2 regions of the Aneurinibacillus uraniidurans genome follow, and region 2 is predicted to be linked to the other one. Evidence: riboswitches for the same ligand, from Rfam matches in the RefSeq annotation. Region 2 holds a riboswitch; the other holds the start of a gene.

Region 1 (15,628 bases), 1.1 Mb from region 2:
GAAAGGTGTCGTTTCTGCATTATAATAATGCTATCTATTACCTTTATCATCCTCTACTAACAATACATGTATTTTTGTGTTGTAGTACGATTACTACAGATTCGTAATGAATAGAAACGAGGCGCAAAATGAAAGAACGGTTAAGCCAAATTATCTCGATTATGGCTCTTACCTTAGCGTTATACGAAGTTCCTGTTGTACCACCAAACGTTCAGACGATTACGATGGAGCAGCCGACTGTTACGAAAAGCACGGCTGTTCTCCCTTCCCGTAATAATCGAACTGCGTTTAAGGATGGGGGACTGCCGTTTCAGCATTAAAGAATGTACATATGTAATGTTCACGAAGGGGGGAGCATGAGGATCGTAGGAGGAAACTAGCATGATAAAATGGGGGAAGCTTGGTGCTTTATGTCTGATTGTTTTGATGGTAGTAATACTCGTCGTTATGACCGGGACAAAAATTGCGAAGCAGACAACACTTGGATTAGACTTACGTGGCGGCTTCGAAATTTTATATGAAGTATCGCCATTAGACGCCAAGCAAAACGTAACGAAGCAACTGCTGAGTGATACAGAAAAAGCATTGGATAAACGGGTGAATGCGCTTGGGATGGCGGAGCCTAGTATCCAGGTTGAGGGAGATAATCGCATTCGTGTGCAGTTAGCGGGGGTTACAGATCAAGAGCGAGCACGGAATCTGATCGGGAAGCCCGCACATTTAACATTTCGGGACATGCAGGGGAATGTGCTGATGGAAGGGCGTGACCTTGCCGAGAGCGGGGCACAGGGCGTGTTGGACTCACAAACTCAGCAGGCGGTTGTTACGCTTCAGTTTAAAGATGCGAAAAAGTTTGCGGATGTCACACAGAAATATGTCGGACAGCCGATGGCGATCTTTCTTGATGATCAACCTATTACGACCGCAATCATCAAAGAAATCATTCCGAACGGTCTTGCTCGAATTGATGGACAAGAGGACATTCAGAAAGCAAAAGAGCTGGCCGCGATTTTAAATGCGGGCGTACTTCCGGTGAAAATGAAAGAAGTATTTTCTACAAGTGTAGGAGCCAAGCTCGGACAGGAAGCGCTGCAGAGCGGAGTGAAAGCAGGGATGATCGGCACGCTCCTGGTGTTTGTATTTATGATGGTGTATTATCGCATGCCTGGTGTGATCGCCTGTATTACGCTGGTGGCCTATATTTATTTGCTCATACTGCTTCAGAATCTCATGGGGGCCACATTAACATTGCCGGGAATTGCGGCGTTCGTGCTCGGGATCGGGATGGCGGTGGATGCGAACATTATTATGTACGAGCGTATGAAAGAGGAGTTGTACTCTGGAAAATCGTATCTGTCCGCGCTGCGGGCTGGTTCCAAACGCTCCTTGCGCACGATTCTTGATGCGAATGTGACCAGTGTAATTGGTGCGCTTGTTTTGTTCTACTTCGGTTCGAGTGCCATCCGAGGATTTGCGGTAACGCTTATCTTAAGCATTGTGGTAAGTCTGCTTACAGCGGTTGCAGGTTCACGTTTTTTACTGAGCCTTGCTGTTCGCTCCAACGCATTTAATAAACCGGTGTATTACGGGGCGAGGGGGCGTGATCAGCATGAGTGATAAATGTACGGATTATCGATTTGACTTTGTTACGCATCGAAAAAAATATTTTATCCTTTCCGCATTTTTGATTGTTGCAGGGATTATTTCTCTCTGTACGATGAATCTAAATCTAGGAATTGATTTTAAGAGCGGGACAAGGATTCAAGTTCAGATCGGAAAAGTGTTCAATGAGGACGATGTGAAACAAACGGTAGAAAAAATAGGCTTGAAGCCGGGAAGTATTACAACCGCGGGAAGTAAGAACGACATGGCAGTGCTTCAATTTCCCGAGCCGCTTCATAAAGATCAGGTAGCCGCGTTAACGAAAGCGGTGCAGGCGGCATACGGCAATCACGTAGACGTGCAGGAAAGTATGGTCAATCCGATGATCAGTCGCGAACTCGCGCGTTCGGCGCTGTACTCGATACTCATTGCATCGGTTGGGATTGTGATCTATACGACAATTCGCTTCGAATTTCGGTTTGCACTTTCGTCTATTGCTGCGCTATTGCACAACGTGTTTCTGGTGATCACGCTGTTCAGTCTGTTTCAGATTGAGGTGGATTTACCGTTTATCGCTGCGATTTTAACGATTGTTGGGTACTCCATTCACGATAATATTATTATTTTTGACCGCATTCGGGATAACTTGAAACGGGTGAAAGTGAAAACGGTGCAAGATGTTGAGCATGTCGTGAATTACAGTATCGGTCAGACGCTAGCCCGTTCGATCAATACGGTGTTGACGGTACTCATTTGTTCGCTTGCGCTTTATATTTTTGGCGGTGAAAGCATTCGCAATTTTACACTTGCGTTGATTATCGGGTTGACATTCGGTGCGTACTCTTCTATCTTCATTGCTAGCCAGATCTGGGTATCGTGGAGAGGGTATGATTTTAAAAGAAAATGTATGTAAGGATAAGCACATCACAAGAGCAGGAGAATGATCTGCTCTTTTTTTCATTCGTATGGTCCAAATACCATTCCAGATGATCTAATACATAGAGACGAAAAAGGAGGGACAACGAGTGGACACTGATTTCTACGAATACAATGTCATCCAGGCACAGCAGGGTGACCGGGAAGCGTTCGTACGTTTAATTAAGCAGTGTGAAACGAGCATCTATAAAATCGCCCGTTCAATTTTAAAGTCCGATACAGAATGCTTAGATGCCGCGCAGGAGGCTGTAATGAAAGCGTACGCATCAATCCGGAGCGTACGTGAGCCGAAGTTTTTTAAAACGTGGCTCATACGGATTGTCATGAATGAATGTCAGCGCATTATTCGACAGAAAAAACGGGTGATTCCGATGGAGGAAATTATAGAGCAGCAGGCCTGCTCAACATTTGAAGGAGATATGGCGCTACAGGATGCTGTTCAGGCACTTGAAGATGATTTACGGATCGTCATTATGCTGTATTATTTCGAAGACTTATCGGTAAAAGAAATGGCTCGCCTGCTGGAAATACCGGAAGGAACGGTAAAGTCTCGACTAACGAGGGCGCGGACGAAATTAGCTGTATCGTACACGGTGGAGAAAAAGGAAGGGAGATTGTGCCATGAATGAGAAGAAAATGGACGAGATGCTGAGCCGATTGGGACGGGAAAAAACAGAAGTGCCAGATTTTTTCAGTAAGGGACTTGCGGACGCATTAAACAATCTTCCGGAACTCCCAGCTGCGATTCCGCCACGCAAAAGTCCCCGTTGGCCGTACGTAGCAGGGGCGGTCGCGGTTACGACGCTATGTGTGATCGGGTCTGGATTCGTTTCTCCGGCAATGGCTCAAGTTCTCCGTGAGGTTCCTCTGATTGGTTCGGTATTTGAAAAGACTGGAGATCCAGTGCTGAAAGACATGAGTGAGCGTGGTTTGACATCCCAGCCGCAAAAAATAGCGACTGATAAAGGCGTTGAGATGACGATAACGGATGTGTTCTATGACGGTTCACGGCTGGCGATTGGCTACAAGCTAAAGCCGCAGAACAATCAACCGCTTAAAGTAAGCAGCGATCTGATGCCCTTGCAATGGAAGATTGGTGTGAAGGAAACCGACCAAATCCAGTGGATCGGCGATGCGAAGGAAGTAGCGCGTGATAACGGAGAATATGTGGGAAAGATTGACCTCAATTTTGAGATAGAAGAAAAGTCGCTGGAGAACTTCACGTTGCAGCTTGATGTAGAAGCAATTCATGGTGTCGCAGGAAATTGGAAATTTATCCTGCCGATCTCGATGGAAAAAACGGCAAAGGCGAGTACGACATTCCGGCCTATGGTAACAAAGAAATGGAACGGCATGACGTATACGGTAGAAAGGGTGACGTTTTCACCGGCAACAACGCAGGTCATTGTCAAGCGGACCGTGTCAAAAGAGAAGATGAATGATTTCTACTACATCGGCTATGATGAACACATGAAACGGATGTCAGGAGGGCCGAGCTCGGGAAGTGCACCGAAAGATGAAGGTAATGGCATGGTCACGATCACAGATACATTAAAATTTGCTGCCATGCAAGACATTCCGAAGCAGATTACAATTGAAGCGCTGATTCCTCACCAGCTAGGTTCAGGGAGTAAAGCGGATGAAAAATCGCGTCAGTCGACCTTTATTACTGTTCCGCTTACTGAGAAAAAATAGTCTGGTTCTAGGGGAAGCGGTGTAAGCGCCGGAGGTAAATCCGGCGCTATGCTATTTGTTATTAAACTTTAAACCGCTCAATCAACGTCTGTAAATTTTCCGACATCTTAGAAAGAGACGTGGCGGCTGAAATAATACCATCTATCGAGGCAAATTGTTCCTCAGTAGCGGCAGACACACTTTGTGTTCTTGAAGCTGCTACCTCTGCCACTCCCGTAACCGTATTTATGGAATGAACAACCTGATCGGTACCGAACGATATTTGATGAACTGAATCTGAAACCTCTTTAATCTGATTGGCAACCTGGTCAATTTTATTTTCGATTTGCTTGAAATACTCCCCGGTTACATGGACAACATGAATTCCTTCTTCCACTTCTTTTGTTACATTTTCCGTAGATATAACTGCTGCGTTTGTATCTACCTGAATGCCTGTAATTAACCTGGCAATCTGTTCAGCAGATTGAGCGGATTGTTCTGCTAATTTCCGAACTTCATCCGCGACTATCGCAAATCCTTTTCCCTGCTCTCCCGCTCGTGCTGCTTCAATTGCTGCATTTAAGGCGAGCAGGTTTGTTTGAGCTGCGATACTTGTGATTACCTCGACAATTTCCCCGATTTCATTCGAACGTTCGCCCAATTCCTTGATCTTTTGTGTAAAACCTTCGACCGTTTCGCTTATGGAATTCATTTGTTCAACCGTCGTTTGGATCGCCTGATTTCCTTCCATAGCTTTTTCGAGAGCATGGGTGGCGGTAGTAGAAACATCTTGGGTGCGAATCGAAATTTGTTGCACACGACTAGACATCTCGTCGACGATTTGAGATGTTTCTTCCACACTTTGTACCTGTTTATCCGTACCTAATGCTAATTCCTCAATTGTTACCGTAATATGTTCGGTTGCCCGATGGGTGTGTTCAGAACTTGCTAGCAGCTCCTCTGCAGCGGTTGATACTTGATGAGAGGAGTCGCTAATGGTTGAAATGGTAGAACGCAAATTTTCAATCATCACATTGACTGAACTGGATAATTCGCCAATTTCGTCTTTTGATTTTATTTCAAGAGGTTGCGTTAAGTCTCCATTGGCGATCGTTTTAAATTCATTTTGTAACAATTCGAGAGGTTTAATGGAACGTAGTAAAAGAACCATCACAATCAAACCAAAAATTACGGATGCAGGAACAAGAGTCCGTAAAATGGTATTCGCTACAAAATTACTTTTATTTATTTTGTCTAAATCCATAGCAGTATGCTTGTCTATTAATTCCACCGCTTTGTTAATAGTCGGATCCATCGTTTTCTTTCGCACATCTCGCTCATCGGTAAGATGAAGTTGAAGGGCTTTATGTTTATCTTTTTCATACGTGTTTTTAACTACAGTACTTACTTCTAGAAAGGCATGGATACCGTTCTCCAGATTCCCGATGGCTTCACGTTCATCCGAGCTTAACTCTCGTCCTTTAATAATGGATAGATATTCTTTGATATCCGCTATCTTTTTTTCGGTCTCATCTTTGAACTGGCTGTCTCCTGTAAGCAAATACGCCCTTTCATCATTAGAAATCCCTACAATTCTATATTGGATATTTTTCAAGTAATACCGTACATCTTCTCTGTTTTTTAAAACATTGTTATACGAGACTTGCGTTTTTTCGTTCTCTATAACCGCAAGAATCCCCATACTCACGCTGAAAATAAACAGCATGCTAATTCCCAAAATAAGCTTTGTCCTGATTTTCATCCTTACGTACACTCCTCTAGTATAATAACAGTAACACATAGGCAAATTGGGCTCATGATAACAGTTACTATCTTAATGATTAAGTAGGGATTTTCATATGTATTTACAGTTAATTTTATGTAATATTTTCATGATATTAGGCAAGGGATGGTAAGGAAAATGAATGTGAGAATCGATGAACAGCATACGCTGTATCATGTTAAGGCGTATTTGCCAAGTGATACAGAGATTACGGTTGGAAAGCTCGGGACATTTCTGTTCGTGCGTGGATTGTACGTATATGTTGGAAGTGCGAAACGAAATATTCGAGCCAGGGTAGAGCGGCATATGCGAATGGAGAAAACGATGCGCTGGCATTTTGATTATGTGCGTCCGTATATGGACGTTGTCGACGTGCAGACGTATTCTGGTGCGGAAGGTGAATGCGAACTGTTTGCCCGGCTCATGGAAGAAGCAAAGGGAGAAATTCCGGTGCGAAGATTCGGTTCTTCTGATTGCCGCTGCCCGGCGCATTTGTTTTTCGTCGGAGAGGACTAGCAGACGTTTTCTTTTTCGCTGTGTATAGCGTATAATCGAGGAGTATAACATATACATACTTGATTGACTGAAAGGGGTACTTACATATGAGTAAATACGCTGTTATTGATCTTGAAAAAGGCGGCCAGGTAAAAATCCTTCTGCACGATGGAGAAGCACCGGGTACAGTAGCTAACTTTGAAAAACTTGCAAACGAAGGCTTCTACAACGGTCTGACATTCCACCGTGTTATCCCGGGCTTCGTAGCACAGGGCGGATGCCCGCAAGGAACAGGGACAGGCGGCCCTGGCTACACAATCAAATGTGAAACAGCAGGCAACCCGCACAAGCATGAGCGTGGCGTTCTGGCTATGGCACATGCTGGTAAAGATACAGGCGGAAGTCAGTTCTACATCACATATGATGCGTTCCCACACCTTGACGGCATTCACACTGTATTCGGTAAAATTGTTGAAGGCATGGATTATGTAGATGCGATCAAGCAAGGCGACGCAATGAAAGAAGTTAAAGTAATCGAAGAGTAATGTTATAGAGGGCTGTATTAGTTTTTATCGTATAAAAACTAATACAGTCTTTGTTTTTTCTTACAAGTTATTATTCTTTTCTAACTTTTAATGTAGACAGACGCAATCTCTTGCTTTATACTGAACGTACATTTTCATACGTAATATCCTTCGGGGCGGGGTGAAATTCCCGACCGGCGGTGATAGGGGCATCTGTCCCTTCAGTCCGTGAGCTGCGGTTCGTCTGAACCAATGCTGACCCGGTGTGATTCCGGGACCGACAGTATAGTCTGGATGGGAGAAGGATCGATCTGGTATTGGGCACAGTACCAGCTGTTTTTTGTTGATGTCATGCGCACAGGTTTATTTGGCGTGGGGACGAGCAAGAGATAGCATGTGTATTTGTGCTACCTGAATATCGATATATCTTTTTTCTGATAATATGCCCTGAAAGCGGTGATTCGCTTCAGGGCTTTTTTATGTTGACAGAAGAGGTGAGGGACAGATGGGGCATGATACGTATATGAAGCTGGCGCTTACGCTTGCGGAAGCGGCGCGTGGACAGACAAGTCCAAACCCGCTTGTCGGCTGTGTGCTTGTCCGTGATGGAGAAATTGTCGGGATGGGCGCACATTTGCGGGCAGGAGAAGCGCACGCGGAAGTGCAAGCGCTCCGTATGGCAGGAGAACGGGCACGTGGGGCCACTGCGTATGTAACATTGGAGCCGTGCAGCCATCACGGGCGTACCCCGCCGTGTGCGAATGCGTTGATTGCGAGCGGTGTTGCATCTGTCGTGATTGCATCGTCTGATCCGAACCCACTTGTGGCAGGTCGAGGAGTGGCTCGTCTGCGGGAAGCAGGTATTTCCGTAACCTGCGGTGTGTGTGAGGAAGAGGCGAAGAAGTTGAATGAAGTGTTTTTCACGTATATTACGAAAAAAAGACCGTTTGTGACGATTAAGACGGCGATGACACTCGATGGAAAAGTAGCGACACAGACCGGAAGCAGTCGCTGGATTACGGGTGAGGCAGCGCGGCTGGATGTACACCGGATGCGGCATGAGCATGATGCGATTCTTGTCGGGGTAGGCACGGTGATTGCGGATGATCCACAGTTGACGACTCGACTGCCGGAGGAAAAAGGCCAGAATCCGGTGCGAATTGTACTGGATACAGCACTTCGCATCCCGGAGACGGCACGGATGCTGACAGACGGGGAAGCGCCGGTATGGGTGTTTACGACCGACCGTGCCGATCAGGCGAAGCGGACGGTGCTTGAATCGATGGGGGTGCGCGTTTTTTCGACCAAGATGACGCAGCGAGTTCATATTGAAACCATGCTTGGGATACTTGGGGAAGAAGGAATTACCTCGCTTCTAGTCGAGGGCGGCAGCGAGGTGAATGCTTCGTTTCTGGCAGCAGGTGCGGTAGACAAGCTGATCACGTATGTAGCCCCGAAGCTTGTGGCGGGCCATCTCGCCCCAACACCGTTTGGCGGAATCGGAGTGGAGCAGATGGCAGATGCAATTGATCTGGCAGATCTCAAGATGGAGACGGTCGGAGTTGATCTGAAAATCTCCGGGTATCCGGTGTGGAAGGAGCGGCCATGTTTACAGGATTAATTGAAGAAGTTGGAGCGCTTGCGAGTATTCGGCGTGCACCAGAAGCGGCGGTGCTTGCGATTCGAGCGCAGACCGTACTTAAGGGAGTAAAAATAGGTGACAGCATTGCAGTTAACGGTGTATGTCTGACCGTGACATCCTATACACAGGAGACATTCACCGCTGACGTCATGCCAGAGACGCTTGCGCGTACCGGACTTGGTCAACTTTCGCCGGGTGATCCAGTAAATCTGGAGCGGGCGCTTGCGGCAGGTGAGCGGTTTGGTGGACATTTTGTATCCGGGCATGTAGACGGAACGGGCACGATTGCATCCCGCAAGCCGTATGGCAATGCCGTTTTGTTTGAGATTCAGGCACCGAGTGCGGTTTTGCGCTACATCATCCCGAAAGGCTCCGTTGCCATTGATGGCATCAGCCTGACGGTTGTGGCGGTAAAGGACGATACGTTTACCGTATCTGTTATTCCGCATACGCTTGCGCAAACGGTACTGATGCATAAGCAGGCCGGAAGTGCAGTTAATCTGGAGTGCGATATGATTGGCAAATACATCGAGCGATTTTTGACCTTCCGGGAAGAGAAGCAGAAGAAGAGCACGCTGACGGAATCTTTCTTGTCGGAGCATGGATTTCTATAGAGGAGGAACAGCGGATGTTTCATACAATTGAAGAGGCGCTTAGCGATTTGAAACAGGGCAAGCCGGTTATTGTTGTCGACGATGAAGACCGGGAGAATGAAGGAGATTTTATCGCACTTGCCGAGCAGACAAATGCGGCCATGATTAATTTTATGGTAACGCACGGGCGCGGGCTTGTATGCGTGCCGATTACAGAAGAGCGAGCGGCAGAGTTAGAGCTTGCCCCGATGGTCGGACAGAATACAGATCGTCATGGTACAGCCTTTACTGTATCGGTAGATGAAATGACGACAACAACAGGTATCTCGGCGTTTGAGCGGGCACATACCGTTCAGGCATTGCTGCAAAAGGGAACGAAAGCGGAAGATTTTCGCCGACCTGGTCATATTTTCCCGCTGGTGGCTCGTAAAGGCGGCGTATTGCGTCGATCTGGACATACAGAAGCGGCGGTTGATCTGGCTCGCTTGTGCGGGGCGTATCCGGCAGGGGTGATTTGCGAAATCATGAATGAGGACGGCACAATGGCACGTGTGCCTGATCTGGCGGTATTAGCCGCTGAACTTGATTTGAAAATGATCACCATTGCGGAATTGATTCGCTATCGGATGAAGCATGACACGCTTGTTCAGCGAGAGGTAGACGTGACGCTTCCATCTGAATATGGAACATTCCGTGTGGTTGCGTATACGAATGAAGTGGATGGCAAGGAGCATCTTGCGCTTGTGAAAGGCGAGATTTGTGAAGATACGCCGACACTTGTGCGTGTCCATTCGGAATGCTTGACGGGTGATGTATTCGGATCACTGCGCTGTGATTGCGGCCCGCAGCTCCATACGGCACTCGCGCAGATTGAAGCGGAAGGCAGCGGTGTTCTGCTATATATGCGGCAGGAGGGACGCGGGATTGGACTCATTAACAAGCTGCGCGCGTATCAGCTGCAGGATAAAGGATATGATACGGTCGAAGCAAATGAGAAGCTCGGATTCCCGGCGGACTTGCGCGACTATGGAATTGGTGCACAAATTTTAGCGGACTTAGGTATTCGGCAGATTCGGCTTCTGACGAATAATCCGCGCAAAATTAAAGGGGTTGAAGGCTACGGACTTGAGGTAGTCGAGCGGGTACCGATTCAGATGCCAGCAGGCGAAGCGAATGAACGGTACTTGCGTACAAAACAGCAGAAGCTTGGTCACTTGCTTCACTTATAAATGAACTGGGGGAATAGATGATGGCAAACGTATATGAAGGAAATCTCGTTGGAACTGGATTAAAAGTAGGGATCGTAGTCGGTCGTTTTAATGAATTTATTACGAGCAAGCTGCTCGGTGGGGCATTGGATGCACTGAAACGTCACGATGTAGCAGAAGATGCGGTAGACGTTGCGTGGGTGCCAGGTGCATTCGAGCTTCCGATTATCGTGAAAAAAATGGCCGAGTCTGGCAAGTATGATGCGGTAATCGCACTTGGCACAGTCATTCGCGGTGCGACGCCGCATTTTGACTACGTGTGCAGTGAGGCGGCAAAAGGAGTTGCGGCAGTCGGCATGAACACAGGCATTCCAACGATTTTTGGTGTACTGACGACGGATACGATTGAACAGGCAATTGAGCGTGCGGGAACGAAAGCAGGTAATAAAGGCTGGGAAGCAGCGGCAGCGGCAATTGAGATGGCGAATCTGACGCGTGCGTTTGGATAATGAATATTGTTTTTGATGATTGAAGTGAAATCCCTGCTGTCGCATATAGCGAAAGTGGGGATTTCATTTTTACAGAACAATTGTCGGGTATGCGGGCGTATGATAGAATGAATTGCAGTTTACTAGGAACGGGGGAAAATGGGTTGTTCAATTTTGATTTGAATACGCTTTTGTTCCGCATTATTGCGTTTGTGATCGCGTTTACCGTGCACGAATGGGCCCACGCATTTGTCGCGTATAAGCTTGGCGATCCGACCGCCAAAAACGAAGGGCGATTGACGCTGAATCCGATCAGCCATGTTGATCCATTCGGAATGCTTCTTATTTTGTTCGGGCCGTTCGGCTGGGCGCGTCCGGTACCGTTTAATGCGTTTCATTTCCGAGGAAATCGTCGACTTGGTGTCGTCTGGGTATCGCTTGCGGGACCTTTAATGAATTTGTTGTTGGCGTTTCTGTTCATGGGGGCGATGTGGGTGCTTGCCACTACGAATATAACGGCTGCGTGGCCGGATTGGGCGACTCGACTTGTAGGAGAAACAGTAAAGTGGAGTTTTATGATTAATGTAGCGCTGTTTGTGTTCAACATGCTGCCGATTGCGCCGCTTGATGGCTCGAAAATTTTACGCTATTTACTACCGCATCGTTTTGATCGGTTTTTTGATAAAATTGAACCATACGGAACATTTGCGCTTCTGCTGCTCGTTTTCCTGCCGGGACTCGGGTTCTTGATCTATCAGCCATACAAATGGGTGATGGGGGCGATGTTGTCCCTTCTTGGCTAATGGAAGGAGGCGCTAATTGTGGCAGTTGATATTAAATTAGATACGTTTGAAGGACCACTTGATCTGCTGCTTCATCTAATTGATCGGGCAGAAGTCGATATTTACGACATTCCAATGGTTGAGCTAACAGATCAATATATGAATCACCTGTATGTCATGCAGGAGTTACAGATTGATGTCGCAAGCGAGTTCCTGGTGATGGCAGCTACGCTTCTGGCGATTAAAAGCAAGTTGTTGCTGCCGCGCCGGGAGGAACCTCTGTTTGACGACTGGCAGATGGATGAATACGAAGAAGAGGACCCGCGCGAAGAGCTTGTGCAGCGGCTCCTCGAATATAAAAAGTACAAGCAGCTCGCAGAAATATTTCGTGAGCGGGAGCGTGAACAAACGCAAGTCTTTACCCGTCCGGCAGAAGATTTGTCTCACTTCATTCCAGAAGAAGATCGTGCCATCTCGAATGTGACGATTTATGACCTGGTAGATGCGCTGCAAAAGGCGCTTAAGCGGGTGGAACGTGGGGGACAGGAGAGCAGTGTGAAGGTGCAGCGAGACGAGATCTCGATTGGGGACCGAATGGATGAGATTCGCACGAAGCTGCACCGTATCGCAAAGCCCCTCCCATTCTCGGAGCTGCTTGCAAGTGATACGTCCAAAGTCGAGATTGTGACGACTTTTCTTGCAATTCTCGAGCTGATGAAGACACATGATATTGTATGTGAGCAGAGCGGATTGTTCGAAGAGATTATGGTGTCGGCGATGTAGGAGGATACGGCATGATAGATGTGGAACAGCTAAAAGCGATTGTAGAAGGGCTTTTGTTTGTTGCGGGTGATGAGGGGATGGAGGCGAAGCAGCTTGCGGCGATTCTCGATCTCGAACTGCATGAAGTGACAGCGTTGATGGACGAGCTGAAGCAGGACTATCAGGAACAGCAGCGCGGCTTACAGATTGTTGAGGTTGCGCAGGCGTACCAGTTTACGACTCGCCCGGAATACGCGCCATATTTTGAGAAAATGGTGCAGAGCCCTTCGCATGCGAGCCTGTCACAGGCAGCGTTGGAGACGCTGGCGATTGTGGCGTATAAGCAGCCGATTACGCGGGTGGAGCTTGAAGAGATTCGCGGGGTGAAGTGTGAGCGGGCGATTGCCAGGCTGACAAGTAAGAGTTTAATCCGCGAAGTTGGGCGTGCGGATACGATCGGGCGGCCGATTTTGTATGGGACGACAAAAGAGTTCCTCGAATATTTTGGGTTGAGAAGTCTTGATGAGCTGCCACCGGCACCGGAGTTTCCAGTTGAAGGAGACGAGATGGCCGAGGAGGCGTATTTGTTTTATCGTAAGGATGAGACACAATAAGTTTTAGATATGTAGCGATGAAATCATAGGTTTTGAGAATAGGCTGTAATTTTTAGGAGCCGTCTTGCAAGTCGTTTAACTACGAGGTGTAAGGCGGCTTTTTTGTTCTTGGGTATATTCAGAGGGAGCGTTTGAAGATACTCAGGGGACGGGTGAACTTAAACAAATCTATGATTCAATTAAGAAATCACCGAATTACCCAGAAGGTTTTAAAGGGGTACAAAACGGAACAAGAAAAGTTAATATCAATAATATGGATGTATTGGACGAACTTAGAAAAGTAGAAGCGGGGCAGTGGAAGAAAGTATACAAAGACGGATATGATGCAAAGGGGAAAAAGATTTCAATCCACTACTTTGAAAGTTCAAGTGGTAAAGTCTTCAATGTGAAGGTTAAGTCTGGTTGGAGTAACAATTAAAAATCGTATGGAGGTAAAAAATGCAATTGCAATTAGGGATAAGTGAGAAAACCGAAGTTGAACGTATTACGAGTATAATAATTATTGGACTACTTACAGGGTTAGAGAAAGGCTCAATAAGTATCGAGGAAGCTGAGGGTTATCTCTTCAACCCCTATTCAGTTGAACGATTAGAAAAACTCGATATTTCATCTGAGATTATTGAAATTATCAAACTAGGTTGTGAACTGGAGGATATTGAGAGTCTACTACCAGAAAAACTACCGAGAAACATCCAGTTATTAAAAGAGCGAGCGATATTATTACTAGATAGTATTCCTAGACCAGAACTGCCAACAGAGAAATTGATTAAATAAGTGGTGGGGGCTACCCAGTGCCGAATGAATTGTTTTCTCCGCTACTAACAAACATAACCATAATTATGCCAGTACAATATTTCTATGATTTTTCTGTACGTACATCATCACATGTCTTGAAATATATAACCTATTCCTCGTTTGCAATCTTTTCATTTCATCCTCAATATGCTCAGTTCTTACCGTTCTGGTTTTCAAAATCATGACCTTCGTTATCTCTCATTTCTCTATAAATTCATATTTTATACAATAATTTCAGTCGTACAACGACAACTAGGGTGAGCAACATAATAAGATTCCATTCGAGAGAATTGCAACTTGACATAGAGTCTCTATGGGCATGACTATACCGCTAAGAACCAAGCTATAAGGCCTATCAGGACGAGTGGGATTGTGTTTGAAGCTTTGAAAGCCCGTTCCGAGGATAATAAACGGATTGTAGATGATCTGGCTGTGATTGACCGCTATAAGGACTCAATGGATGCGCTACAGCGCTATACAGCTCTTCATAAGGAGAATCCAGAGCGAGAGTATTATTTCTCCCATACGTCCCGTGAGGACCTTGATATTAGGGAGAAGAAAAGGACAGGGTTGCGCAGAATATGATCTCCATTACAATAAAATACGACCTGCCGTTTGTTGAAGCGACTGTGACGTTCCATGGTCAAACAATAAAGTGTGAAAATGTTCTGCTGGATACGGGTTCGGCAGGAACAATATTTAAGGTGGATAAGCTTATCGAAATCGGCGTGAAGCCTGAGCCGAATGACATGACGCATACGATTTATGGGATAGGCGGTGCAGAATTTGTGTATTCCAAAACGATAGACGCAATCCGAATAGGTGATGCGAAGCTTAGGAATTTCGAAATTGAAATTGGGGCCATGGATTATGGACTGAAGCTAGATGGAATCATAGGATTCGATTTTATGCGTGAACTTGGGCTTGTGATTGATATAAAGAGTATGAAAGCCCATTATGAATAGGAAAATTTATTTATCCCCCTCCTCACTGCTGATTAGCATTGGTGTAGGGGGATTTTTGTAAACTATGTTGTATTTAATATAAAAAGAGGCATCTATATTTTGTAAAAAGGGGGGCTGATTATGTGTGAGGAGAAAGTGAACAACTTTCTTTTTAATCAAAATGAAGGGATAGGAGGATTTCAAAATGGGAAAATCGATGTTCGTGCCGTTCAACCTGTTACAGTAAATTGGACTAGGCAGTCACGTTTTATGGGGCCGAACAACCCGGGAATAAAATGGGAGCTTGAATTTAATGACGAAATTTTCTGTTCCTCCCCTGTTGTAGGTAGAGAAGATACCATATATTTTGGGACAGCTTATGGTTTTTTGTATGCGGTTCAATCAGATGGGAGTATCAAGTGGAAACTAAATTTAGGAAAAAGTCTAGAAACCCCCGTAATTGCTGAAGATGGTACAATTTATATTGCAACAATAGGGGACTTTGAATCGAAAAATCATAATTTATATGCTGTAAGTTCTGAGGGAATTGTAAAGTGGAGTTTTAAAATCGATGATTTAGCCACTTTTTCTCCCGTAATAGCAAAGGACGGAACTGTGTATGTAACGACTGATGGCCCTAAATTATTCGCTATATCCCCAGATGGGTCTTTAAAATGGATATATAAAGGCGAAAGGGGATATTGGTCGAATCCGGTTTTGAGTAACGATAATACAATATATATCGGTTCAAGGAACAATTTGTATGCTATCGATGAAAGAGGAAAG
Region 2 (15,628 bases):
TTAAGTACAGGCCAAGCTGTCATGTATGTCACTCTTGCGGACCAAAATGCATTGAATAAATTCCGCGCCCTGTCAGATGACGCCAAAAAAGAGCTGATTTACAGTGCGGCATTCAAAAATTGGAGTGATGTCACAGGTGCTAGCACCTGCCGTGTACTCGTCCGATTCGAAGGACGCACGCTGCTCACCACCGATCTCACCGCAAGTACACCGCTGTCTACGGTAAAATGGAACTGATTTTTTGAATACACAAAGAGGCTGCTCTATTCGCCATGCTCTGGCGTTTAGGACAGCCCCATTTTTACGATTTCGTATTAATATAATCCCCGATATGTGTCTAGCCCCTGTCGCTTTGTAATCTCACGGTTTAATTCACTTGCTCCCTGCCACAAAACACCCGTATGCATCCAGTTTGTTCCTGCTGCCTCATCCTGCCTAAACAGATCTAACGCTTTTTGCTCATCTTCTGCTGAAAAATGTGTGTACGGTACGCTTTGTTCCATATAACGTACCTGCGCCCGCAGGAGGGAAAGACGTTCCCACTTCCGTACTGGATCATTGTTGCTGTAGTAGTCTTTTCTCACGCTGGCTTCCTCCTCACTTGTTAATCCGCTCTGCTTGTTACACCTTTCGTATTCGTTATTCTTTTTATGTCCGGTTTTTACTATAATTAAACGCTTTATTATTTTATTTTTACTTTCTGAGTAGTAAAAATATTACTCTCTTACTTTTGTATGCAAAAAAAGCACGAACTGTCCTTGCCAGTCCGTGCTTTTTCCTAATATTTATTGTTTTGTATCTTCTGTCGTTATGTACGTCCAACCATCTTCCTGATTTATGCGGCGCTCTTTCATCAACTTACCAAGCGCACGTTTGAAAGCGGCTTTGCTAATGCCAAACTTATCTAGAATAACATCAGGTGCCGTCTTGTCTGTATACGGGATGCGTCCGCCACGCTGCTTCACATACTCATAGATCATCTCAGCATCCTGACTGTAGCTCACTTCCTTGCGCGGTTTGGTGGACAGATTCAGTCGACCATCATCGCGTACTTTCGACACACGCGCTTGAATCAACTGCCCGACACGTAATTCTTCTTTCGTTTCATCCCGATGCAAGAATGCCAGGTGTTGTCCCTCTGTCATCACGAACGCACCGATTTTAATGATTTTGTACACATAACCGCTAATGTCCTGATTGAATAGATCAGGTGTGGCTGGCTCTGCAATCTCTTCAAAGTCTTCTTCTCGGCCCAGCACAGCAAGCAAGCGGCCCTGCTTATCATGCTCCAGCTGGATGTATACCCGATCCCCTGACGTTGGCCATTTGCTTTTCAGTTCTGGTAATTGATCGGCTGGCAGAAGGACATCTTTACGAATGCCGTTATCAAGAAACGCCCCCATGCGCGGGTGAATGTCGACAACCTCAAGCCACCCGAAATCTCCTAGCAGCACATGCGGCTCCATTTGTGTAGCCGCGAGTCGGTCCTGATGATCATGATACAAATACACCATAATGTCATCGCCAATCTCCGGCGCTTCTACAACATCGCTTTCGTGTAATAATACATCGGTATTTTCAATCGACACAAAGTAGCCAAACGGCGCCTTCCGCTCCACTCGTGCCCATTCTTTTGTTCCCGCTTCTAATCTCATCGTTTTGTTTCCTCCTTTATGACCGGCGCTGCAATGTGCGAGCGACCGGTAAACGCCTCAAGCAAAAAAGGTGACGGTGACGTCGGACGGCCCCGAAAATACAATGGGGAACTAATGTAGAGATCTCGCTTCGCCCGTGTAACCGCAACGTACGCAAGTCTGCGCTCCTCCTCCACCGCTTCCCGCCACCGCTCTTCTGTTTTTTTATGAAGCCAAAAATCTGGCTTCTCATCCGGGTCAACCGCAATACTATGCGGCATTACGCCATCAATGGCCCCGAGTACAATGACAACCGGATATTCAAGTCCTTTGGCCGCATGAATCGTCTGCAAAGTAATGCCTGTTGGTGCGGCCTGCTCCCGCTGTCGCTTCTTATGCGATTCTTTCTCTGCCAAAATCGTATCAATGTAGGCCAGAAATTCCGGAACAGTCGCAAAGTTGCGTGCTGCCTCCTCCAGTTCGAGCAAATCATCTCGAATGAGTTCTTTATGATAGGTAACCGCTCCGTCCTGCTCACTGCCCAGAAAACGGTCATAGCCGCCGCCTGCATCGTTGCGTACTTCTTTAATCGCCTGCAAAGGACTAATGCGTGCAATGCTGGCTAGCCATGTGACTCGCTCCTGTAATTTACGCTTCTGATAAGCAGGCAGCCCTTCCAGATGCCCAATTGCCTCTAGGTAGGCGATGCCCCGCTGAATGGCTGTGATGTGAATTTCTTTCTCATAGCGTGCCCGGCTAATGTAGAGACAGGGCAGAATCGAAGAAAGCGCCTGCTCATTATACGGATCAACCGAGAGCCTGAGAAAATCAAGCACGGGACGAATCGTTCCAAGCTCATAAAATGTCGGTTCGTCCCGGTGCGTCGTAAATGGTACATCAGAGAGCAAAAGCTTCTCATATAACGTCCGCACCGTGCTATGCGTCCGATATAGTACGGCAATGTCGGAATACGTATACTCTCCCGACTCTACCAGGCGGGTAATCAGCGCTACCACACATTCCGCTTCATGCTCCACCGAACGTGCTGTCAAATACATCGGAAGCCCCGGCGCACCTGGTAACACTTTTAGTTCTTTCTCTAGGCGATCCTCATTGTGGCGAATGACCGCATTTCCGAGTCCCACAACACCTGCCGGGGAACGATAATTAATATCCAGCGTAATGCATGTACAATCTGGATATTCTTGTGGAAAACGTAACATGATTGACGGTTCTGCACCGCGCCAGCCATATATGGCTTGATCGGGGTCACCGACGACACATAAATTGGCCTGCTCAGAAAGCTGACGAATCATTTCATATTGTGCGATATTCGTATCCTGATATTCATCCACCATCATATACGCTATCCGCCGCTGCAAAGCTTCGCGATACGTCGGGTATGCAGAAAGTGTTTCCATACAACCGGTAATCAAGTCTTCATAATCAATCAGATTGTGCTCTCGCTTGTACGCTTCATATCGCATGAGTACACGGCGCGCGTCTTCTTTAAGCCCGTCCACTTCTTCCGTATGCCACTCACTACCGACAACATACAGGTTGTTCTTTAAATACGCGAGCAGTGAAAGCAGTGTTTCCGCCTCATACTGCTCACCTGTCGCCATCTCTTTCGTCAATTGCCCAAGTACAAACTCCTTCTGCTTCTGGCTCATGATTCGGGGCTGCTCGGTTAGCTTATGAAAATAAATCGTCCGTGCCAGTGAATGGAATGTACCCGTAATCATTCGGCGAACCATTCCCGCCGTTACACCTGCAATGCCTCGCATCCGCTCTTGCATCTGCTGGGCCGCCTGGCGAGTAAACGTAACGAGCATAATGTTTTCTGGCGGAACACGATGCACAAGCAGCAAATAAGCGGCCCGGCACGTCAACACCGTCGTCTTACCGCTTCCCGCTCCTGCATTGATCAAAACTTGCCCATCTACGGCACGAACAGCGGCAATCTGCGCTTCATTCAAATAGATCCCACTGTCCTCAAGCGCCCGAAAAAAGGGGGCATCCGCCTCATCAGAGCAAACAAGCTGCTCGGATGTCAGTCCGTCTGCTGTATACGCTTGTGGCACGCGGGCACCGCCCGCTCCTCGCGGTACTGACTCCATATGATCAATCCCGTTCTCATGCTGCATCATTTTGTATCAGGCCTCATTCCGGAAAAGCTTACGCATGCAACTATACAAAAAATATGGAAGAAAAACAATGACAAAAACCCCGCTCATGAATGCAAGCGAGGGTTTTGCTATCGTTACGGTCTCTATATTGGTTCTCTCCACCATTATATCTTTTTCTATAGGTTTATATTGATTAGCAAACAGGCTGTTTTTCTTCTACCTGTTCAAGCATGGAGCGTGTCTCACGGAACCGATCATGGAAAGAGAATGCTTTCTCTAATACGTGCGGAGTTTGCCCACCACGCTTACATGCTTCGTCGAAGTATGCCTGCAGCTGCGGGCGATACATCGGATGCGCACAATTATCGATGATCACTTGTGCACGTTGACGCGGAGCTAAACCGCGCAGATCCGCAATCCCTTGCTCAGTTACTACGATATCAACATCATGCTCAGTATGATCCACATGCGATACGAATGGTACGACACTTGAGATCGCTCCACCTTTAGCGGTTGACTTCGTAACAAAAATACCAAGACGAGAGTTACGAGCAAAGTCACCAGAGCCACCGATACCGTTCATCATATTCGTACCCATTACATGTGTTGAGTTCACATTGCCGTAAATATCGAACTCAAGTGCCGTGTTAATCGCAATCAAACCGAGACGACGCACGATTTCTGGATGATTCGAAATTTCCTGTGGACGAAGCAGCAGACGGTCTTTGTATTTATCCAGATCCTTCATAACCTGCTCACTCTTCTCTGGTGAAAGTGTAATTGAGCAACCAGATGCAAAACGGATTTTACCGGCATCAAGCAGATCGAATACCGCATCCTGCAGTACTTCTGAATACACTTCTAGATCTGTGAACTCTGAATCAAGGAAGCCATGGAATACTGCGTTCGCTACTGAGCCAATTCCCGACTGCATCGGTGCAAGTGTGTTCGGCAAACGACCTGCCGCTACTTCGGCACGCAGTAGTTCAAGCAGGTGTGCTGCGATTTGGGCTGTTTCTTCATCCGGTGGAACGATTGTTGATGGTGAATCAGATTCATCCGTCACAACAATACCTTTAATCTTGGCCGGATCAACATGAATAGCCGCTGTTCCAATACGCTGATCTACCTGGGTCAATGGGATCGGCCCACGCTCCCCTTGTTCAGCCGGTGTATAAATATCATGAATTCCTTCAAGCGCTGGAGATTGGCGCAAGTTCAGCTCGATAATGATTTCTTTCGCATATTCAGCAAAAATAGCTGAGTTCCCAACTGATGTACTTGGAACAATTCCTCCATCTTCGGTAACTGCAACCGCTTCCACAATTGCGATATCAATCGGTGGAATGGAGCCGGAGCGAATAGCTTCTGATGTGTGCGATAAGTGCTGATCGATGTAGTTAATCTCGCCACCGTTAATTTTCGCACGCATCTGGCCATCTGCCTGGAATGGCAAGCGAATGTTTACGATGCCAGCTTCCGCCATGATTGCATCGATTTCAGAACCCATTGATGCCCCTGTATATACGTTAACTTTGAATGATTCTCCACTTTTTTTAGCACGATCTACAAGAGCACGCGGAACCTGTTTAACGTCTCCGGCACGGGTAAATCCACTTAATCCAAGTGTCATACCATCTTGAATCCATGTAGCAGCTTCTTCTGCTGTAACAAGACGATTGAGTAATTCTTCGTTGCGAATTCGTTGAGAAAACATTAGTAAAGCCTCCCACTAAAACGATTCTCTTTATCTATTTTTTTTAAATTATTTATACATTAACGATAGCATGCCCGTACAATAAGCTCCTTATATTCGATATAAAGCAGAATTTTTAACGATAAAACAGAAAAAATAACGATAAAACCCTTTCAAAATCCCAGAAAAAATCCAATAAAAAAAGAGAAGGAATATGGTCCTCCTCTCTAAAAGCCGAGCATGCGTCGGAACATACTGGCATATTTCTGACTAACTGGCACGCGGCTCCGTGTCGGGTCATTCATAATAAGTACAAACGTAGAATGAAAATCCGGGTGAATCTCCATAATCGAATGTACATTTACCATATAGGCACGGTGACACCGTATAAATCGATCAGATGGCAGCAGTCGTTCAAGCTCAATCAGGCTGTATTTATTTAAATACACGCCGCGCTCCGTGTGCAAAAATGTTTTTCCCTTATCCGACTCAATGAACTGAATATCAAACAGCGGAATCGGAATCCACCGATCTTCTCCACGTCCAATCAAAAAATGATGACGCGGCAGCGAGCGGTCGATCTGCTGGATAGAAGACGGAAAAATCGTCGTCACACATCCTTCTGCCTGCCCGTGTGTAATGATTGGGGTGCTCATCGCATAATACGGCACGCCAAATACGCTCTCCTCAAGATATTGAGCAAGCTTTTGCTTGTCCGACAAGGCTCGGCGTGTAAGAGTTCCTTCTTTCACTATATCTCCCGGCTTGATCTTCAAATCGATCATCCGACTCGGCTGGTAATAAATAAATTTCGATTCGTCTGCAATGGCAATCGAGGCTTCCTGTGGAAGTGTCTGGCTAATTGCTTGAACAATCGAATGCACCGATGATTGATCCATACATTCAACTCCTGTATATCGTATTGCTTTTTTATATCTACACTATACTTGATTTTGCCCCTCTTCGGCATAAAAAACGAGTATTTTCGTACATTTTTGTGCATTCTTTTTATTCTCTAAACTGTTTTTACCAGTTAGGACTTATGCAGGTGTTTTGTGGTAAAGTATTATGTAACAATAAGATCATATAAACAGCAAGTATTATGTCAGAAGGGAAGGATTACGCTATGCGTTTACCTTATGCTTTACTCGCCGCTGCGACTGTAACAATCGGACTGGCTGGCTGCACAAATACGTCCAGTACACCAACAAATGCGCCAGCACCAACGACTACAAATGTACCGGCCAACGGAACTCAGACACAGACAGAGGGAGCCGTAAATCAGCCAACCCCTAAAGCAACTGAGCCTGTACAATCCGATAAACCAACTGTTCAGAAAAAAACTGTCGAGCTTGTATTCAGCGATGATAATTTGATGACCGAATATAAAGAAACACATACCATCTCTTATGAGAAGAAAGACGACCTTCCATTGCTCGCGCTAAAAGCATGGCAAAACGGTCCAAAAAGCAAAAAACTTGTCAGCCTGCTCCCAGCTAGTGTTGAGATTCAATCCGTGAAAAAGGATGGTCATACAGCGATCGTTAGCTTATCGTCCAATGTTAAGCAAGCTGCCAATCTTGGGTCTACGGGCGAACAATTCCTTATGGAGCAAATCGCTACGATCATGAGCCAGTTTGGATTCAAGAATGCAAAAATTGTCCTCGATGGTAAGGAAACAGACACGATCCTTGGACACATGGATGCTTCCACTCCAATCGATCCGCTTACTCTATCTAATGTACCGCAAATAAAATAATGATGTAAAAGAACAGAAGCTGTCCCCATAGCCGAAAGATGGCAACGGGGCAGCCTCTTCTTTTAGAGAGGTATTCATGATTACTCCTCACGCGCACGGCTAAGCAAATAGCGTGCATATCCTATCGGGTTGGCATACGTTGCCTTCCACTCCCGGGTCATTTTTCCATTGCGGAAGCTGTACCTCTGATCCCGTCCATTGCATTCAATGAAAAGTGGAGTCCCTCCCTCTGTCAGCCCAATATCAAGCCCCACATCTGCCAGACCTTCAATCGAACGTTCCAATTTATACACTACACGTAACGCAAACATCTCTACTGCTTTCTCGACCGCTTTACGTTCTAATTTCGGATGATCGGTTAGCAAAACAGACAACGGATATACCCGTCCCCCCTGCCCAACATTGCTTAAAAATCGACCCTGCGGTGCTGCCTTCCCTACCATCCCCGTTACCTGCCAGTGCCCAGTCGCATCTTTCTGCACAGATACCCGCAGGTCAAACGGTCTTCCCTTATATGTGGCAAGCGGAAGCTGCTGCTGAATATGATACTTTCCACTACGCAGCTTCGTCCGAAGCAAAGCAGGGATCTGACCTTTAAAATCTAGATTGCGCCAGATTCGCTTTTTGTTTTCATATACAGCATACGAAAGCCGCCAGCCATCCTTTTGACGCGCCAGACGCATGATGCCAAATCCAATGCTCCCGCTGTTCGGCTTAATAAATAACTGACGATATTTCTTCATCATCATCTGCAAATTCTCTACGGTCCCTCGCACTGTATAAGCGAGATGCGGACGCAGAAGAGCATCGCTCCACAATAAGTCCTGAACATACGGTTTGCTGTAACGGTTCCAGCGATTAAACACAATAATGTTGTCTTTCGTCAAACTGTTTAGCTTCCCTTTCTCTGTATTTGAAAAATACAGCGCCCGATTATGAATCACCTTCGGCACAGGCACAATCATCCGCCGATATTTCTCGCCTTTCTTAACGTATGCCCACAACGTCGATTTGCCAGGCTGTACGTCCTCCAGCCGGAAATAACACGGTTTTAGACCATGCAGCTTGCCTCCTTCTTCATAAAACGCAAGGACTTCGGTCTGTGTCTTTCCTGCTGGAATCCCTTTATACATTGCCCGATTCAGCAGGACGCCTACATACGGAACTTTCATCACACGCCTCCTTGTCTGCTTTCCTCTATACAGTATGAGATAGCAAAAGGGCGGGTGCTTGTATGCGAAAGCTGAATGCAAGGATGGGCGAAGGGGGATCAGATGGGGCCTCGTCACTTAGGTATGCTTGCTATGAAGTCGGGACTGTCCGCTCCAGGTGTCAGGCGAACTCGCCCACAAAAGAGCCCGCGATGTATTTGCATCGAAGCATTGTGGGCAAAAACCCGTTCACCTGCCCCCTTCCGCTGGGAAGTCGCATACAGGCGTTCCGCTGCCCCACCCGATCCCGCTTTTTGAACGAAAACCATCAATCCGGCATCACATGTTTTTTGTAAATCGAAACGTTGTGCGGGGAGTGGGAGAAGTAAGAGCGCCTGTACGCGCCTACTCAGCGAAGGGAGAACGACGAACGAACCTTTGCGCCCGCAAGCGTATCGAAGCGAACGGCTCCTTCCTTCTCCCGCTCCCGCCCCCCACACTTTCGATTTCACAACAAAAAAAGCTGTCCCGTTTGCCATGTTCTGGCTTCGGGACAGCTTCTTTACTCCACGACAACTTTTCGTTTTGACATCTCATGTACTTCGCCTGCTTCGACATGATACATCAAATAATAAGTGCCTGGCTCCTTATACGTTTGTGTCAATTCATATAGACCTGCTCCAATTTTTTTCGGCTTAACAGTCTCATGGTTTTCGCGCTGCTTGTCTTTCCAAAGTTCGATATACACGTCGTCCGGCTTGTCCAAAGGCTGACCATTTTGTGTGACAACCAACTTGAATGTCAGCGTGTCCCCAACTTTTGGCGCCCATGTCTTCGTCTGGAATTCCACTTCAATCGGTGCAGGTTCCGCATTCGCACTTGGCTTTTGCGTATTGTTTGCTGAGCAGCCAACGAGCGCTACCAGCAGAAAGACAAGTAGCAATACTCGTCTAATCCATACATGTTGTTTCATCATACGTCCCACTCCTTACGATTGTTGCTCCTCATATTCATACAACGGCAAGTAAATCGACACAACTGTGCCAACTCCAACGGTGCTTTCGATCGTCCACGTTCCACCATGCAGATGAACAATCTGCCGCACAATCGATAATCCAAGACCACTTCCGCCATTTCGACGATTACGTGCTTTATCTACACGGTAGAACCGCTCGCCGATGCGAGCCAGCTCATTTTGCGGAATGCCCGGTCCGTTATCTTCTACCGTGAGTCGACAACGTCCACCTTCCGCCTTCATAAGGGTTACCGTAAGCTGACCATTTTCCGGTAGGTACCGCAGCGCATTATCACACAAGTTGTGAATCACCTGTTCAAGTCGATCCTGATCTCCCTTAACGATCATATCGGGATCAAGCTCCATCGTCAACCGTACTCCTTTTTCTTCAAGAAACGGACAAAACTTTGCCAGTGTATCTTCTACCAGCTGGGCAAGCGGGAGCGGCATCAACGCAAGCGGGTACGCCTCTCCTTCAAGGCGTGCGAGATCAAGCAGATCATGCACAAGCCGCTGCATACGACCTGCTTCTCGATAAATGAGCGTGACATATCGCTGCTTATCGGCTTCTGTCTGTACAACCCCTTCAATCATCGCCTCACTGTATCCTTTGATGTAGCTAAGTGGTGTGCGAAGTTCATGTGACACATTGGCGAGAAATTCTTTGCGCTGCTGCTCCACTTCCGCAAGTTCAGACGCCATATGATTGAGCGCATGACCGAGCCTGCCGACTTCATCTGTTATCCCGACATCGACACGGGCGGCAAAATTGCCCCGTGCCATCTCCCCTGCCGCCGCCTCCATCGCCCGCAACGGCTTTGTCAGACGGGTAACGATTTGCAAACCTGCATACATGGAAACAAGAATAAACAGACCGCCTGTCGCCAGCACAATATAACGCGCTTCACTGAACGCCTCTGTAATCGTCGCAAGCGGTACATACAAATACACAATCCCAGCCAGACGCTTACCATCTAAAAGCGGCACAATTACCGCCATAATCTTCCGACCAAACTTCTCTTCGTACCCGATCTTCCTTACCGTTTGCCCCGCTAACAGTCGGCTCCGCTCCTCTTCGGTAATAAGGGCATTGTACTCCACTTCAAACGGCAGACAGGCTCCCAGCTCACGTTGATTTTCCGTTACATAAATTTCTGCTCCCGATACGGTGTTAAACTTTTCCGCCTGCTGGCGAAACGCAGCCGTCAACGGTCCTCCCTTATACATCCCGGCCACTTGTTCTCCCTGATAGCGCAGAGATGATTCAACCTGCTGGACATACAACTTTTCATATAAATATTCTGTTAGCCCATACGACATCAGTACGGTGAACACAATGCCGGATGTAATGAGCAGCCACAGCCGCTGATTCAGCTTTAACGTAAATCCTCTCACTGCTTACACCTCAAACTTATAGCCGATTCCCCAGACGGTTTGGATGAGACTTGCATACTCTCCAAGCTTCATGCGGAGCGTTTTAACATGCGTATCGACTGTACGGGCATTGCCGTAATATTCATAGCCCCAGACCATCTCGAGAAGCTGGTCGCGACTTAATACTTGTCCAATATGGCGAGTAAAGCAGGCAAGCAAATCAAACTCCTTTAATGTCAGGAACAAATCAATGCCATTAATTCGCACTTTGTGCCCCTTAATGTCCATCTCAAGCGGACCGATGCTTGCAATGTCATCCACCTGACGATGCGTACGACGCAGTAGCGCTTCAATTCGGGCTACGAGCTCACGCGGGCTGAACGGCTTGACAATATAATCATCCGCCCCAATCTTAAGGCCGTTTACTTTATCCCATTCATCCCCTCGTGCCGTCACAAAAATAATCGGCACATCCGATTTTTCCCGCACTTTCATACATACAGAAAGCCCATCCATATTCGGCATCATGACATCAAGCACAAGCAGATCAAACCTGCGTTCCACAAGTCGTGCGAGTGCTTCCTCTCCATCTTCTGCTTCCACGCATTCATAGCCTTCTTTTATCAAATACATGGCGATTAACTCACGCATCGGTGCTTCATCATCTACCACCAATATTGAAAACTGACTCACGATTGCCCACCTTCCCGTACAACTATCTGCATCGGCCCGCCACCGACCCGCACTGTCTTGCTCACTTTCATCTGCTTCGGATCGACAACATACACCTGACCGCCCTCAAAGCTGGAAATATACAGTTTCTCTCGCCCCATCGCCATTCCGAACGGACTCGTACCGAGCGGCAGCGTTCCGGTTATGGCATGGTCTGTGACTCGAATGCGCCGCAATGTACTCGATCCATGACTGAGCACAAATACTGTATCTTCATTATATGGTACAAAATCAACCGGCATTGAGGGTGCTTGTATTTTCCCCTGCTTCTGGCCGGTCATAGCATTCAGCACTGTAATAGATTCTTCCGGCACGTCTCCCTCACCATGTCCACCTACCCACAGCTCCTGCTGCTTCGGAATAAACAGACCACCCATTGGTGATTCATTCGTAGCAAATGTACGCGTTACATGCCCGACTTTCGCATCAACCGTATATCCCTTCGCTTCATGCAAATCGTATACGTATACCCATTTTCCACTCGGGTCCGGAATAATCGTAAGCGGGTACGAACCAACCTTTACTTTCATCCGCTCCTGACCATCGAGTCCGTAGAACCGCAGTAAGCCATGATCCCGATCTGCCAGATAAATCGTCTGTCCATCCGTTGACGCAACCGCGTTTACAATGCCAGTCCCTATCTTCCAGACCGCCTTTTCCTTTCCATCACGCATATCAATGACATGTGCTTGTCCTTCATTTTTATGATAGAGCAGAATATTGTGGTGATCGGGCAGAAGAAGCATCCGATTAAATGCAAATTGAGGCTTCCACTCGGTTATGACCTCTCCCGTATTCGCCTGCAAAAATGAAACAGTACGAGACTGTGTGCCCGCTACAATGAGCACATCGTCTTCGAGTGGAACCGCTGCAAACGAACGAAATCCACAGCCTGTAACACCGATGGCCAGAAAGAACATGATACCGATCAGACATGCCATCTGTATTCCCTTCATGATTTTCTCTCCTTATGATCACTTCCATTACATAATACATTCATTATAAAAAAAAATTGTGTGAAATATGTGAAGTATTGACGATTTTCTATTTTCGTGGCATAGTTCTACATAGGTTGTGAACAAAAACACAACTCCTTTCAGGGCAGGGTGTAATTCCCGACCGGCGGTGATGGAACACCTCTTACTCGTTCCGCAGTCCGCGACCCGGATGCAAATCGTATGCGTCCGGCTGACCCGGTGTAATTCCGGGACCGACAGTATAGTCTGGATGGAAGAAGGGAGAACTTCATAATGAGAGGAAAAACACGCCGAATGGCAGTGCTTTCACTGCTGTCTGCAATCGGGTTTCTATTGATGTTCATAGAAATTCCGCTACCGATTTTCCCCATGTTTCTTAAACTTGGGATTAGCGAGATTCCAGCTTTAGTCGGAGCCACACTGTTTGGGCCGCTGGCGGGTGTCATCGTAGAATTACTTAAGAACGTCCTTCATGCAATTTTATATAGTCAGGACAGTATGGGCGTCGGGGAATTGTCGAATTTTATTGCTGGTAGTACGTTCGTCGTCGTCTCGGTCTGGTTCATGAAGCTCATGCGCGAGAGCAAGCTTAGCTACTGGGTCGGTACGATTACAGGCACGATCGTTATGGCTTGCGTGATGGGGATTGCGAACTACTTTATTTTTATCCCGGCTTATGGAGTACTGCTTGGCAAGTCCGTACCCGAGATTGTGGCCTGGTCACAGTCAGCTAATTCTAGCATTACTAGCCTGTGGGCGCTGATTCTGTATGCGGTGTTCCCATTTAACCTGATGAAAGGGATCATCGAAGCCATTATTACGTACCCGATCTATCAGCGACTTCGCCCTACGATTAAGACAGTCTCACAATGAGATATCCAATACAAAAAGGAGCTTCCGTTAACAGGAGGCTCCTTTTTTGTAATGTTGCTTTATATTACAGAGTAGGAAAGTTTAATGGCGAGACTGCCATTCTCCACGCCTATGTATTCAAGATCCTCAAATACCGCATTCGGGTATGTCATGTGAAATCGTGTCATCGTCTCGTACATTTCATCAGCGGAGCTTACGTGCAGCTCTATGCGCCCTGCATTATACATGTCTACATGATTCATCTCATTCACCCTGTCCGTATGTTTTTTGTACCATATAATTCGTGTTTCTTTTCCCATTTGTGGGGGGAAAGTGAAATTTTTTATTATTTTTGTGCTGCCAGTTCTTCCATTTCCGTAAGGGCTCGCTCGAACTGCTTCATCGCTTCCTGTACAGGTCTGGCAGTAGACATGTCAACACCGGCTGCTTTTAGCACCTCAAGCGGCGGCGCTGAGCTTCCGGCCTCCAGGAATTTCGTGCGAATGCGCTCAACAGCCACTTTTCCTTCTGTTTCAATTTGTCCAGCAAGTGCAGCGGAAGCAGCAAAACTCGTCGCATATTGATATACATAAAAATTGTAGTACAAATGCGGAATACGCGCCCATTCCATCGCAATCTCTGGGTCATTGACAACTGCTTTTCCATAATACTTCTGGTTAAGATCGACATACAGCTTTTTAATCGCTTCCGCGTTTAGTGACTCACCAGCCTGTTCCTTCTCATGCAGAAGCTTCTCAAATTCTGCAAACTGTGCCTGACGGAACAAAGTATTGCGGAAATTATCAAGATAGCCGTTCAACAATACCATTTTTTCTTCTTTTGTCTTTGCCTTGGCATAGCGACTTTTAAACAGTAGCTGCTCATTCAATGTAGAGGCAACTTCCGCAGTAAAAATTGGGTAGCCTGCCGTAATATATGGCTGCTTTTTGTTGGAGTAATAGGTCTGCATCGCGTGACCGAGCTCATGAGCAATGGTCGACACGTCATCGGCTGTTCCCTGGTAATTAAGCAGCACATACGGATGCGTATCATACGCCCCGGTCTGATAAGCTCCAGAGCGCTTGTCAGCGGTTGAATACACATCGATCCATCCGTCCCCAAACGCCTGCGTCAGTACAGTCGTGTAATCCTCCCCGAGAACGCTCAAACCGTCTAGCACAATCTGTTTCGCTTCCTCGTACGGGATATAGCGTTCCTTGTGCGGCACGGTTGACGTATACATGTCATACATATGCAGCTCCTGCACACCAAGCATTTTTTTCTTCAAAGCTACATACCGATGCAAGAGCGGTAAATTCTCATGAACGGTTGCAATGAGTTCATCGTATACTTGTACAGGGATGTTATTCGCTTCCAAACTTGCAGCAAGCGCACTATTATAGTGACGCGCCTTCGCATACGCATTATGCACCTTCACCTGGCCAGCTAGTGTCTGGGCAAATGTGTCTTGAAATCCTTGGAGCGTTCTGTAGTATGTCTGGAACGCATCGCGACGAACAGATTGATTGGAACTTTCGAGATACGACACATAGTTAGAACGAGTTAACGGAACATCCTGACCTGCTTCGTTTTTGATGGACGGGAATTTGATATCTTTGACCAGCATGTTATATACAGACTCGGCAGTTCCGGCAAGCGGAGACGTCTGAGCGAGCAGCCGTTCCATGTCGCGTGATAAAATATGCGATTTGCTCCGACGCACGTCTTCAAGAAAAAGGCGGTATGGAGCAAGATCAGATGAGGCAAGTAATGCTTTCATACGTTCATCAGAAATCGCTACAATCTCCGGGGTCATCCAAGCTGTCTTTTCTCCTATGAATCGGTTCATATTGCTTGCCCGATCTGAGAGCGCCTGCAAGGACGAATCAGATGTATGTACATCAAGTCCAGCACCCGCATATAGTGATGCTTTGTCTCGTATCCGCGCCATCACTACATACTGATCTAGCACCTGCTTCATCTTCTGTGGAGACGAAGCCAGCTGGCCCTGATACGATGCGATCACGCCTGCCATCTTCTCTGCCTTTTTCACATCTGCTTCAAAAGCTCTGTGGCTCGCATATATTTGTGCAAGCTTCCACTTATACATGTCAGGAATCTCGTCCCGTGTCTGATATGACGGAACTGTAGTTTCTGCCGCATAAACGACCCGGATCGGAATTGAGGACGGTACAGAAACAGAAGTAAGCGCTAACATAATGGCGCTGATTGTTTGCATGGTTCGTTGTTTCACAGTAAGTAGTTCTCCTTTCAATTTTGGCTTGGGAGATGAGGAGTAGCCCAACATG

What was found. Region 2 has a riboswitch for FMN ahead of PO771_RS07935 (ECF transporter S component). Riboswitches for the same ligand answer to the same signal wherever they lie in the genome.
Region 1: linked by a shared signal. The riboswitch ahead of ribD (bifunctional diaminohydroxyphosphoribosylaminopyrimidine deaminase/5-amino-6-(5-phosphoribosylamino)uracil reductase RibD) and the one ahead of PO771_RS07935 (ECF transporter S component) in region 2 are both predicted to bind FMN.

What each region holds. Positions count from the first base shown of each region.
Region 1 is NZ_CP116902.1:2,634,305-2,649,932, reverse strand. Features, by position in the region: gene PO771_RS13205 (hypothetical protein) at 129-320, shown strand; gene secD (protein translocase subunit SecD) at 382-1,617, shown strand; gene secF (protein translocase subunit SecF) at 1,610-2,515, shown strand; gene PO771_RS13190 (sigma-70 family RNA polymerase sigma factor) at 2,628-3,167, shown strand; gene PO771_RS13185 (DUF4179 domain-containing protein) at 3,160-4,233, shown strand; gene PO771_RS13180 (methyl-accepting chemotaxis protein) at 4,295-5,974, opposite strand; gene PO771_RS13175 (GIY-YIG nuclease family protein) at 6,134-6,511, shown strand; gene PO771_RS13170 (peptidylprolyl isomerase) at 6,598-7,035, shown strand; FMN riboswitch at 7,178-7,324, shown strand; gene ribD (bifunctional diaminohydroxyphosphoribosylaminopyrimidine deaminase/5-amino-6-(5-phosphoribosylamino)uracil reductase RibD) at 7,520-8,635, shown strand; gene ribE (riboflavin synthase) at 8,620-9,270, shown strand; gene PO771_RS13155 (bifunctional 3,4-dihydroxy-2-butanone-4-phosphate synthase/GTP cyclohydrolase II) at 9,285-10,478, shown strand; gene ribH (6,7-dimethyl-8-ribityllumazine synthase) at 10,499-10,966, shown strand; gene PO771_RS13145 (site-2 protease family protein) at 11,074-11,748, shown strand; gene PO771_RS13140 (segregation and condensation protein A) at 11,767-12,510, shown strand; gene scpB (SMC-Scp complex subunit ScpB) at 12,525-13,103, shown strand; gene PO771_RS13130 (DUF3969 family protein) at 13,542-13,877, shown strand; gene PO771_RS13125 (hypothetical protein) at 14,271-14,483, shown strand; gene PO771_RS13120 (retropepsin-like aspartic protease) at 14,480-14,863, shown strand; gene PO771_RS13115 (outer membrane protein assembly factor BamB) at 14,984-15,628, shown strand, end outside.
Region 2 is NZ_CP116902.1:1,578,694-1,594,321, reverse strand. Features, by position in the region: gene PO771_RS08000 (stalk domain-containing protein) at 1-237, shown strand, start outside; gene PO771_RS07995 (hypothetical protein) at 315-584, opposite strand; gene PO771_RS07990 (CvfB family protein) at 786-1,655, opposite strand; gene PO771_RS07985 (ATP-dependent helicase) at 1,652-3,784, opposite strand; gene PO771_RS07980 (succinyl-CoA:acetate CoA-transferase ScpC) at 3,957-5,480, opposite strand; gene PO771_RS07975 (LytTR family DNA-binding domain-containing protein) at 5,687-6,358, opposite strand; gene PO771_RS07970 (GerMN domain-containing protein) at 6,586-7,218, shown strand; gene PO771_RS07965 (YheC/YheD family endospore coat-associated protein) at 7,299-8,390, opposite strand; gene PO771_RS07960 (hypothetical protein) at 8,504-8,908, opposite strand; gene PO771_RS07955 (FixH family protein) at 8,932-9,345, opposite strand; gene PO771_RS07950 (sensor histidine kinase) at 9,358-10,779, opposite strand; gene PO771_RS07945 (response regulator transcription factor) at 10,783-11,409, opposite strand; gene PO771_RS07940 (YncE family protein) at 11,448-12,446, opposite strand; FMN riboswitch at 12,579-12,733, shown strand; gene PO771_RS07935 (ECF transporter S component) at 12,741-13,340, shown strand; gene PO771_RS07930 (hypothetical protein) at 13,400-13,582, opposite strand; gene pepF (oligoendopeptidase F) at 13,666-15,573, opposite strand.